3 regions of the Ensifer sp. Root142 genome follow, and region 1 is predicted to be linked to each of the others. Evidence: predicted binding sites of a transcription regulator. Region 1 holds the regulator's gene; each other region holds the start of a gene.
What was found. The regulator LexA, encoded in region 1, represses DNA repair genes until DNA is damaged. The targets are predictions, from matches to a motif close to TGTTCNNNNTGTGTTCNG.
Positions count from the first base shown of each region.

Region 1 (3,276 bases):
GCCTATGTCTACCGCGAGGAAACAAAACCGACCGGCGTAGAGATCAAGATTGGCCAGGACGGGGTTTCCGTTCAGGAGAATTGAGCGCCATCGGCCACACGCTCAACAGGTTTGGCAGCGGCGAATGCCGCTGGCGGTCGACGCCCCACGCGAGGTTCAAGGCGAACGCAGATCCGAAGGCGGTCGAAATACCGGCCATCGGTGGCGTAAGCGGCCGCGTGCTCGTTGCGAGCGTCAACGAAAGTGTGACGTAGATAGGGCGGGCGAGCGCGTGATTCAGCCCCTCGCACGATGAAAGCAACAAGTCACCCAGCGCCTGCGCGATTGGCTAAAGCGGTTCTCCGTCAATAGCAGCCCGATTGTCGAAAGTGAAACGCTGTGCGTGCCTGCGCAAAGGACATGCTGCCGGCACGCAGGTACGGTTTTCGGGGGGCAAGGAACATGGGCCAATGCGGCGCGTCCAACACGCGCAGCGAGGCTGCCCGCATCGCAGCCAACCACTGTTTTCAAAGCGCAATTCGACCGGGCTGCGCTTGCCCGCCAGTTTGCGAACGTCCGCAGTCGCCAACGACATGGCCTTGCGAGGACGCGCCCCGAAATGGTGATTCGGTCACTATTGTCAGTGCTGAAAATATTGTCTCTAGACAGAACTGGGAATGAATATCCCAACAGCGCGACCCGTATAGGTAGTGTCAAACAAAGCCAACAATGGAGGAAAAGACATAAAATGAAATATAAGATCGCCCTGACTGCTCTTGCCATTCTTGCCGTAACGACGGCCACCGCAAGCGCTGAGGATCTCGTCTTTCAGCTTAAGAACAAGACGAATGCCGTTTTGACGAACTTCTACACATCGCCGGTCGGTGTTGATCAGTGGGAAGACGACGTCTTCGGGCGGCAGGTGCTTAATCCGGGCGAAAGCATGGAAATTACCATCGCCGACGGACGTGATGTCTGCAAATACGACATGCGCTTTGAATTCGAAGAAGGTTCCGGTCTCGACACGACTGAAGACAAGCAGGATCTCTGCGAGTTGGGCGAGTACTCGATTCACGAGTAAAATCCGTCGAGCGTGAAAAACACTCGATCCGAAAATCTCCGTCTCGCTACCCTATGTGGCGAGACGTTGAAGTAAGAGAGCGGCTGGCCGGCATGAAGGCGGCTAGAGCGTTTCCGGTTTAAACGGAGTCACTAGGCGCTCTATCTATTTGTTTTTACGCATTTCCTGGCGGAAAACCGCTCCGCACTTTTCCTCGAATTGCGCTGGCGTGAGACGGGCTTAGTGGTAGCGGCGGATCAAGCCGACGAGCTTGCCCTGAATCTTGACCCGGTCAGGCCCGAAGATGCGCGTCTCATAGGCCGGGTTGGCGGCCTCTAGAGCAATTGAAGCGCCCTTGCGCCGGAAGCGTTTCAACGTTGCTTCCTCGTCATCGACTAGTGCCACGATGATATCGCCGGGATTGGCCGTGGTGGCATTGCGGATGATCACCGTATCGCCATCGAAAATGCCGGCCTCGATCATCGAATCACCCTTCACTTCAAGGGCGTAGTGCTCGCCGCTGCCGATCATATCGAGCGGCACGGTAATGTCGTGGGTGTTGTTCTGTATCGCCGAGATCGGCACGCCGGCGGCAATGCGGCCCATCACTGGAACCGACACGGAGCTGTTGTCGGCAACCGGCAGCGTTTTCGCCGCGGGGGCAGGGGCGGGCGGTTTGCCAAGGCTACCCTCGATGACGCTCGGCGAAAACCCGCGACGGGGCTGCGCGCTCGCAGCATAGGCTTCCGGCAGTTTGATGACTTCGAGCGCTCGGGCGCGGTTGGGAAGCCGGCGTATGAAGCCGCGTTCCTCGAGCGCTGTGATCAGCCGGTGAATACCCGACTTGGATGCCAGGTCGAGTGCATCCTTCATCTCGTCGAAGGACGGCGGTACACCGGACTCCTTCATTCGTTCATGGATGAAAAGAAGCAATTCCTGTTGCTTGCGGGTCAGCATGGCAAGTCGCTCCAGAGGCGTGAAACAAATCAAGAACAGACACTATCTGTTCCATATGTGTTCCGCAAGTGCCTAAAATTCTGTGAATGTTGGTTCAATCAAGCGCAGATTGACCAACTCGTCGCTGCACGCGCCGCGCGAGGCTGATATGCCTCCTTCCGTTTATGGAATGAGGGTTTAATGACGAAGCTGATTCAAATCTTGCTGACCATCGTTGTCGCCGCGACCGCGATCCTTGGGTTTCGCTGGTATCAATACGTGGATAACAAGCAGAGCCCGTTTGACGAAGTTGGTATCGCGTTGAATGCGGCGATGCCCGGGCCGCTCAATCAATGGGGTTGTGACCGGCTGAAGCTGACATTTGGCAACGGACACCCGCCGCACGGTTGCGCCGCGGCCGATGGGACGCAGTGGAAATAGCCTGCCATCAAGGGATCAGCAGAAATATCGATGGGCGATCTGCTAGAGGAGGCCTGAATCAGGCCGGCTGCGTCGCGGAGCAGGCGTCCTCGAATTCCTTGACGGTTTCCGCGGAGTTGTCCTCCGGCAGCACAGCGTCGGCCGCTTCGGTCGCGACCGGCGTGTCGCCTTGATAGACGAAGGACTGGATGTAGTAGGCGATCGTTCCCTTCCAAACGTTCCGGCCGTCTATCTGCTGGCAGGGCACGGCCGTTTCGAAGTCGGCTTGCAGGTCGTCGACCGTGGCAGCGCTGAGGGCGATGTTAGGCGATGCGATAATCGAGGCGATAAGCAAGGCTGCAAGCACGGTGAACGTCCACTAGATCAGAGGTGGCGGCGATGGTTTGGTTAACGATGTGAACCGTGCTTTCGTTCCGAAGTCCAGCAAGCATGCCGGGCACTGTGCCGTGTTCAACAGTTCTTTGCGAAAGGCGAGCACTGGTGCTCAAGCTGTGGCAATGAAGGCACAAAGATTGGCGTGAGGTGCGTTGGCGTTTTCGATTTTCCGGCGCCCGCCTCAAAGCGTGGCGCTGGCAGCTGATCAACAATACCCGCCGCAAATGCTTCCGATGATGTTGGACGCCGTAATGGAGTGCGAGTGGCCAGCGGCATCCGCCTGTAGCGATCTTCGCATCTCCAGCCAAATACATACGATGTTCAAACGCGCTACGAAACCGGCATCTGACCGCGGGTGCTCGACCAGTCGCGCCGGGATGTCGCGGAGACGTTGCGCACCCCAGTTCGACTGGCCACTGACGGATATCTCTCTCGTGTCGTTAGTTCGAGAGGTTAAAGCCGACCGTCTTACTTCTTGTCTTTCT
Region 1 is NZ_LMFK01000023.1:12,757-16,032, reverse strand. Features, by position in the region: gene ASD52_RS39425 (hypothetical protein) at 1-84, shown strand, start outside; gene ASD52_RS21120 (hypothetical protein) at 728-1,060, shown strand; gene lexA (transcriptional repressor LexA) at 1,280-1,996, opposite strand; gene ASD52_RS21110 (hypothetical protein) at 2,177-2,416, shown strand; gene ASD52_RS21105 (hypothetical protein) at 2,475-2,762, opposite strand; gene ASD52_RS39420 (hypothetical protein) at 3,260-3,276, opposite strand, start outside.

Region 2 (3,276 bases), on a different contig from region 1:
GAGCGAAAGGAAAAGACCGGCGAAAACGCCACCACCAAGGACCACATCCACAATATCGCGGTGTTCCCGCTTGCCCTGCCGCTGATTGCCGGGCCGGGCGCGATCTCCGCGACGATCCTGCTTGCCGGCTCGTTCCCGACGGCGGTCGAGCGCACGCAGCTGTTGATCGTCATCGCGCTGTCGATGGTCAGTCTTTTCCTGGCGCTTGTCATCGCCGAACGCATCGACCGTTTTCTCGGCGTCACCGGCCGGGCAATCCTCACGCGCCTGCTTGGGGTCATCCTGGCGGCACTTGCAGTCCAGTTCGTCGTCGACGGCGTGAAATCGGCAATGGCGGTCTGAGGCCATCGGGACGTTTGAGCGCTTCCGCTTTGGATAGAGTTGCGGAAGCGTCCCGTCTCCTGGTCATACGCACTTCCGGACGGAAAACCGCTTCGCACTTTTCCTGGAAATGCTCCAACCGACAGAAACGTTCATTCGAACGCAAAAAGGGCCGGTTTCCCGGCCCTTTTTCAATGTCACGATATTGCCATTAAAGGCCCGTGCCGTTCCAGTCTGCTCACCAAAGGGCGTCCGCAACTGAAAATCGCCGTGTTCGCGTGGCTCAGAACGGGATGTCGTCGTCGAGATCGCGCGAGAAGTTGCCGCCACTCTGGCTGCCCTGACCACCCTGGCCGCCGCCGGAGCGACCGCCGCCGGAGGACTGGCGCGGCTGCTGATCGTAGTCGTCGTAGCCGCCGCCAGCGCCGCCACCGAAATCGCTGGAGCCGCCACGGCCGGCGCCGGAGCCGCCGCCCTCGCCGCGACCATCAAGCATGGTCAGCGTCGAGTTGAAGCCCTGCAGCACGATTTCGGTCGAGTAACGATCATTGCCCGTCTGGTCCTGCCATTTGCGGGTCTGCAGCGCGCCTTCGATATAGAGCTTCGCGCCCTTCTTGACGTATTGCTCGACGACCTTGCACAGGCCTTCGTTGAAGACGACGACGGTGTGCCATTCGGTCTTTTCCTTGCGCTCGCCGCTGTTGCGGTCACGCCAGGTTTCCGATGTGGCAATGCGCAGGTTGGCGATCGGCCGGCCGTCCTGCGTGCGCCGGATTTCCGGGTCCGCCCCGACGTTTCCGACCAAGATCACCTTGTTGACGCTACCAGCCATATTGCTTTTCCCGTGGTTTTGCCGCGCCGCCGGCACGGCTTTCGAATTTCAAGAACGCGTATCTTAGCGGTCCGCTGCCGCGGATACGCCCCGCATCGTACATAATCCACAACAGATTTAGTCGATTTGCGTGTTGTTTGTTCTTTCTTTGTTCTAATATTTCCCTATGATCCTGTCAACCGAATCGAAATGGCCACCAGTTTTGCCGATTGCGCCTCGACATGGGCGTTAGCGTCATTACATAGGGGGCTTTCAACCGACATGCAAAAGCTGGCTTCCGATGAGCGAACTCAAGACCATCTCCATTCGTGGCGCGCGCGAGCACAATCTCAAGGGCATCGATCTCGATCTGCCGCGCAACAAGCTGATCGTGATGACAGGGCTTTCCGGCTCCGGCAAGTCGTCGCTCGCCTTCGATACGATCTATGCCGAAGGCCAGCGTCGCTACGTTGAGAGCCTGTCTGCCTATGCGCGCCAGTTCCTCGAGATGATGCAGAAGCCGGATGTCGACCAGATCGACGGCCTGTCGCCGGCAATCTCGATCGAGCAGAAGACGACCTCGCGCAACCCGCGCTCGACGGTCGGCACCGTGACCGAGATCTACGACTACATGCGCCTGCTGTTTGCGCGCGTCGGTGTGCCCTATTCGCCGGCGACCGGCCTGCCGATCGAAAGCCAGACAGTCAGCCAGATGGTCGACCGTGTGCTCGCCTTCGGCGAAGGCACGCGTCTTTATATTCTTGCGCCGCTCGTGCGCGGCCGTAAGGGCGAGTACAAGAAGGAACTCGCCGAACTGATGAAGAAGGGCTTTCAGCGCGTTAAGGTCGACGGCACCTTCTACGAGATCGCCGAGGTTCCTGCCCTCGACAAGAAGTACAAGCATGACATCGACGTCGTCGTCGACCGTGTCGTCGTGCGGCCCGATCTCGCCTCGCGGCTTGCTGACAGCTTGGAAACATGCCTGACGCTGGCCGACGGTCTCGCCGTTGCCGAATTCGCCGACAAGCCGCTGCCGCCGGAAGAAACCGCGGCCGGTGGCTCGGCCAACAAGTCGCTCAACGAAACCCATGAGCGCGTGCTGTTTTCGGAAAAGTTCGCCTGCCCGGTCTCCGGCTTTACGATTTCCGAGATCGAGCCGCGCCTGTTCTCATTCAACAATCCCTTCGGTGCCTGCCCGACCTGCGATGGCCTCGGCAGCCAGCAGAAGATCGACGAGGCGCTGATCGTACCAGAGCATAACAGGACGCTGCGTGATGGCGCGATCGCGCCTTGGGCCAAATCGTCGTCGCCCTATTACAACCAGACGCTGGAAGCGCTCGGCAAGGTTTTCGGATTCAAGCTCGGCAATCGCTGGAGCGAACTGTCCGTCGACGCGCAGAAAGCCATCCTGCACGGCACCGAAGAGAAGATCGTCTTTCATTATGAAGACGGCGCTCGCTCCTACAACACCACCAAGAATTTCGAAGGCATCGTGCCCAACCTCGAGCGCCGCTGGAAGGAAACCGACAGCGCCTGGGCGCGCGAGGAGATCGAGCGCTATATGTCGGCTGCCCCCTGCCCGGCCTGCGCTGGCTTCCGCCTGAAGCCGGAGGCGCTCGCCGTCAAGATCGACACGCTGCATATCGGCCAGGTCACCGAGATGTCGATCCGCATCGCACGGGACTGGTTCGAGGCATTGCCGGGACATCTCAACACCAAGCAGAACGAGATCGCCGTTCGCATCCTCAAGGAGATCCGCGACCGCCTGCGGTTCCTCAACGATGTCGGTCTCGAATATCTCAGCCTGTCGCGCAACTCCGGCACGCTGTCGGGTGGTGAAAGCCAGCGTATTCGCTTGGCATCGCAGATCGGCTCTGGTCTGACGGGCGTGCTCTACGTGCTCGACGAACCGTCGATCGGCCTGCACCAGCGCGACAACGCCCGCCTGCTCGAGACGCTGCGCCATTTGCGCGACATCGGCAACACGGTCATCGTCGTCGAGCATGACGAGGACGCTATCCTGACGGCCGACTATGTCGTCGACATCGGCCCGGCCGCCGGCATCCATGGCGGCGAGGTCATCGCCCAGGGTTCGCCTGCCGACGTGATGTCCAATCCGAAGTCGCTGACCGGCAAGTATCTCT
Region 2 is NZ_LMFK01000044.1:39,944-43,219, forward strand. Features, by position in the region: gene ASD52_RS28780 (MarC family protein) at 1-342, shown strand, start outside; gene ASD52_RS28785 (single-stranded DNA-binding protein) at 605-1,153, opposite strand; gene uvrA (excinuclease ABC subunit UvrA) at 1,434-3,276, shown strand, end outside.
Region 2: a site for LexA is predicted at 1,292-1,309, ahead of uvrA (excinuclease ABC subunit UvrA). Genes of this name have one in related genera too.

Region 3 (3,276 bases), on a different contig from region 1:
AGGTCGAGCGGAAGTTGACGCCCAGTTCCTTGGCCATGATCTGCGCCAGCGTCGTCTTGCCCAGACCGGGCGGCCCGACGAACAGCACGTGATCGAGCGCTTCGCCGCGGTTCTTCGCCGCCTCGATGAAGATCTTCAGGTTGGCGCGGGCTTCCGCCTGGCCGGTGAATTCGTCCAGCGACTGCGGACGCATGGTCGCATCGAGATCTTCGCCGCGCTTTTCCGGCGTTATCAGACGTGCGGCTTCAGTCATCCATCCGTTCCAATCGATCGGGCATGCTTGCGCGTGGTGTCAAAGAGAATGCCCGTTTTGCATCGGCCGGCACGACAACGCAAGGATTCATCGCGCCAGTTCCTTGAGACCCAGCCGGATCAGCTTGGCACTGTCGGCATCCTCGCCGCCGTTCTTCAGCGCCGCGGCAACCGCATTTGCAGCCTGGTCGCGGGAATAGCCGAGGTTGGTCAACGCCGACACCGCGTCTGAAACCGGCGCCGAGGCAACACCCTCGCCAAGCTCCTGCTTGAGGCCGATCGTGCCGGACATTTCGCCGGCAAACGCCGGCGCCTTGTTCTTCAATTCGGTGACGATGCGCACCGCCACCTTCGGGCCGACGCCCGGCGCCCGCGATACCGAGGTCTTGTCCTGCAGCGCAATCGCGTTTGCAAGCTCGCCCGGCGTCAGCGTCGACAAGAGGGCGAGCGCAACCTTGGAGCCCACCCCCTGGACGCTCTGCAACAGCCGGAACCACTCACGCTCCAGCGCCGTCAGGAAGCCGAACAGCTTCAACTGGTCCTCGCGCACATAGGTCTCGATAAACAGCACCGCCGCCTCCCCCGCCGAACCCAGCTTCGACAATGTGCGCGCCGAACAATGGGCGACATAGCCGACGCCATGCACGTCGAGAACGACATGATCCTCGCCGATTTCGTCGATAGTACCCTTCAATTTGCCGATCATGTGGCGTCGTCTCTCATGGATGGATTGCGGGATGATCGGACCGACCATCGGAAATTAACGGCAGCAGCGCAACTACCCCATCAGGGCCGCAAGCCGGCTGGTCACCGACAGGCGGTTGTGCGCGTGGCAAATGGCGATCGCGAGCGCGTCGGCAGCATCGTTGCCCTTGAACTCGGCCTTCGGCATCAGAACCTTCAGCATCATGTGGATCTGCTGCTTTTCACCGTGACCGACACCGATGACGGCCTTCTTGACCGCGTTCGGCGCGTATTCGGCAACCCTCAAGCCCGCGCGCGCCGGCACCAGCATGGCGATGCCGCGCGCCTGCCCGAGCTTCAGCGTCGCCGTTGCATCCTTGTTGACGAAGGTCTGCTCCACCGCAGCCTCGTCCGGCTGATAGCTGTGCACGACTTCCGCCAGGCCATCATGCAGCTGGCAGAGCCGCGAAGCGAGATCCATGTCGCCATCCGAGGTCACGGTGCCGGAGGCAACGAACCGCAGCGAATTGCCAAGCGTTTCGATGATACCCCAGCCGGTACGGCGGAGGCCCGGATCGATGCCGATGATGCGAATCGTGGTCTGCATGAATTTCACCCTATGCTGCGTGTCCGGACGCTGCCAGCAAAAAGTGAACAAAACAAAAACATCCACATAAGGCAAACGCGGCTGCCGGAAATCTCGAGCACTACCCTTGGATTGAGGAATTTTGACCTTACATAGCCATTCAATCAATTTCGCTCAATAAAGGGCCTTGCTCATGGCGTCTTTCTCCGTCCTCGATCTCTCCCCGATCACCGAAGGCGGCAGCGTCGCCCAATCGCTCGAAAACTCGCGGCTCTTGGCGCAGGCGGCCGAAGAAAACGGCTACAAGCGGTTCTGGCTGGCCGAACACCACGGCATGAAGGGCATTGCCAGCGCTGCGACCTCGATTGTCATCTCCCATGTCGCAGCGGGAACGAAGACGATCCGCGTCGGCTCCGGCGGTATCATGTTGCCGAACCATTCGCCGCTGGTGATTGCCGAGCAGTTCGGCACACTTGCCGCCCTTTATCCCGGCCGGATCGATCTCGGGCTTGGGCGGGCGCCGGGCACCGACATGCGCACCGCCCAGGCGCTCCGCCGCAATATGGAGGCGAGCGCCAACAACTTCCCCAATGACGTCGTCGAACTGCAGGCACTGCTCGGCCCCATCGCCGAGGATCAGAAGATCATCGCGGTTCCGGGTTCCGACACCAATGTGCCGATCTGGCTGCTCGGATCGAGCCACTACAGCGCCCATCTCGCCGGCATGCTCGGTTTGCCCTTTGCCTTTGCCTCGCATTTCGCGCCCGACATGCTGCTGTCGGCGCTCGAGATCTATCGCGAGCGCTTCACGCCCTCGGAGACGCTGGACAAGCCGCACGTGATGGTCGGCGTCATGGGCGTGGCAGCTGCCACCGACGAGGAGGCGAACTACCTCTTCACGTCGATGCAGCAATCCTTTGTCGCCCTGCGGCGCAACGCCCGCGGCCGGTTCCCGGCACCGGTCGCATCCATGGACGGGCTATGGAGTTCGGACGAGAAGATCTTTGTCGATCATGCGATGTCCTATGCCATCGTCGGCGGGCCGGAGACGATCCGCAGAAAGATCGAAACGTTCCTCGACCAGACCAAGGCCGACGAACTGATCATCTCCATGCCGATCTTCGACATGGATGCCCGGCTCAAGTCGCTTCGGCTTTTCGCCGAAGCGCAGCAGGAGCTTGCCAAGGCGGCCTGACTGATCAGCCGTTCGCGCCCCGAAAGGCCGGCAGGATCTCGTCGATGCGATCGAAGAAACGATCCGGCCCGAGCGATTTCAGAAACGCGGGATCGGCGTAACCCCAGCCGACGGCGCCCGCCGCAATGCGTACTTTGCGGGCTGCCTCGATGTCGCGAGCCTCGTCGCCGATCGCAAGCATCCGCGAAGGATCGATACCAGCAAACTTGACGACCCTCTTGAAATGCTGCGCCTTGCCGAACAGCGTGGCGCCGCATTCGAACAGGTCGATAGCGCCAGCGGTCTCGCCTAGCGCCTTGCGAACGGCCGCTTCGCCATTCGAACTGACGACCGCGATGCCGATGCCAGCCGACTTCAGCGCCGTCAGCATGCCCGAAACGCCGGGGAAAAGCTGGATGGCCCGAGCCTGGGCGGCCATTTCCTGCCGCATGAAAGTGGCGATCTGCGGCAGTTTCCACATCGGTACGCCGAGATGCGCGATGATCTCGCGACTGCCCATGGCGCGCAGCCCCTTGAACTCCTCGACCGTGAGCTGGCGAAACCCGAAGCGCGCGGCAGC
Region 3 is NZ_LMFK01000048.1:119,687-122,962, forward strand. Features, by position in the region: gene ruvB (Holliday junction branch migration DNA helicase RuvB) at 1-253, opposite strand, end outside; gene ruvA (Holliday junction branch migration protein RuvA) at 341-958, opposite strand; gene ruvC (crossover junction endodeoxyribonuclease RuvC) at 1,031-1,543, opposite strand; gene ASD52_RS34180 (LLM class flavin-dependent oxidoreductase) at 1,716-2,717, shown strand; gene ASD52_RS34185 (HAD hydrolase-like protein) at 2,722-3,276, opposite strand, start outside.
Region 3: a site for LexA is predicted at 1,587-1,604, ahead of ruvC (crossover junction endodeoxyribonuclease RuvC). Genes of this name have one in related genera too.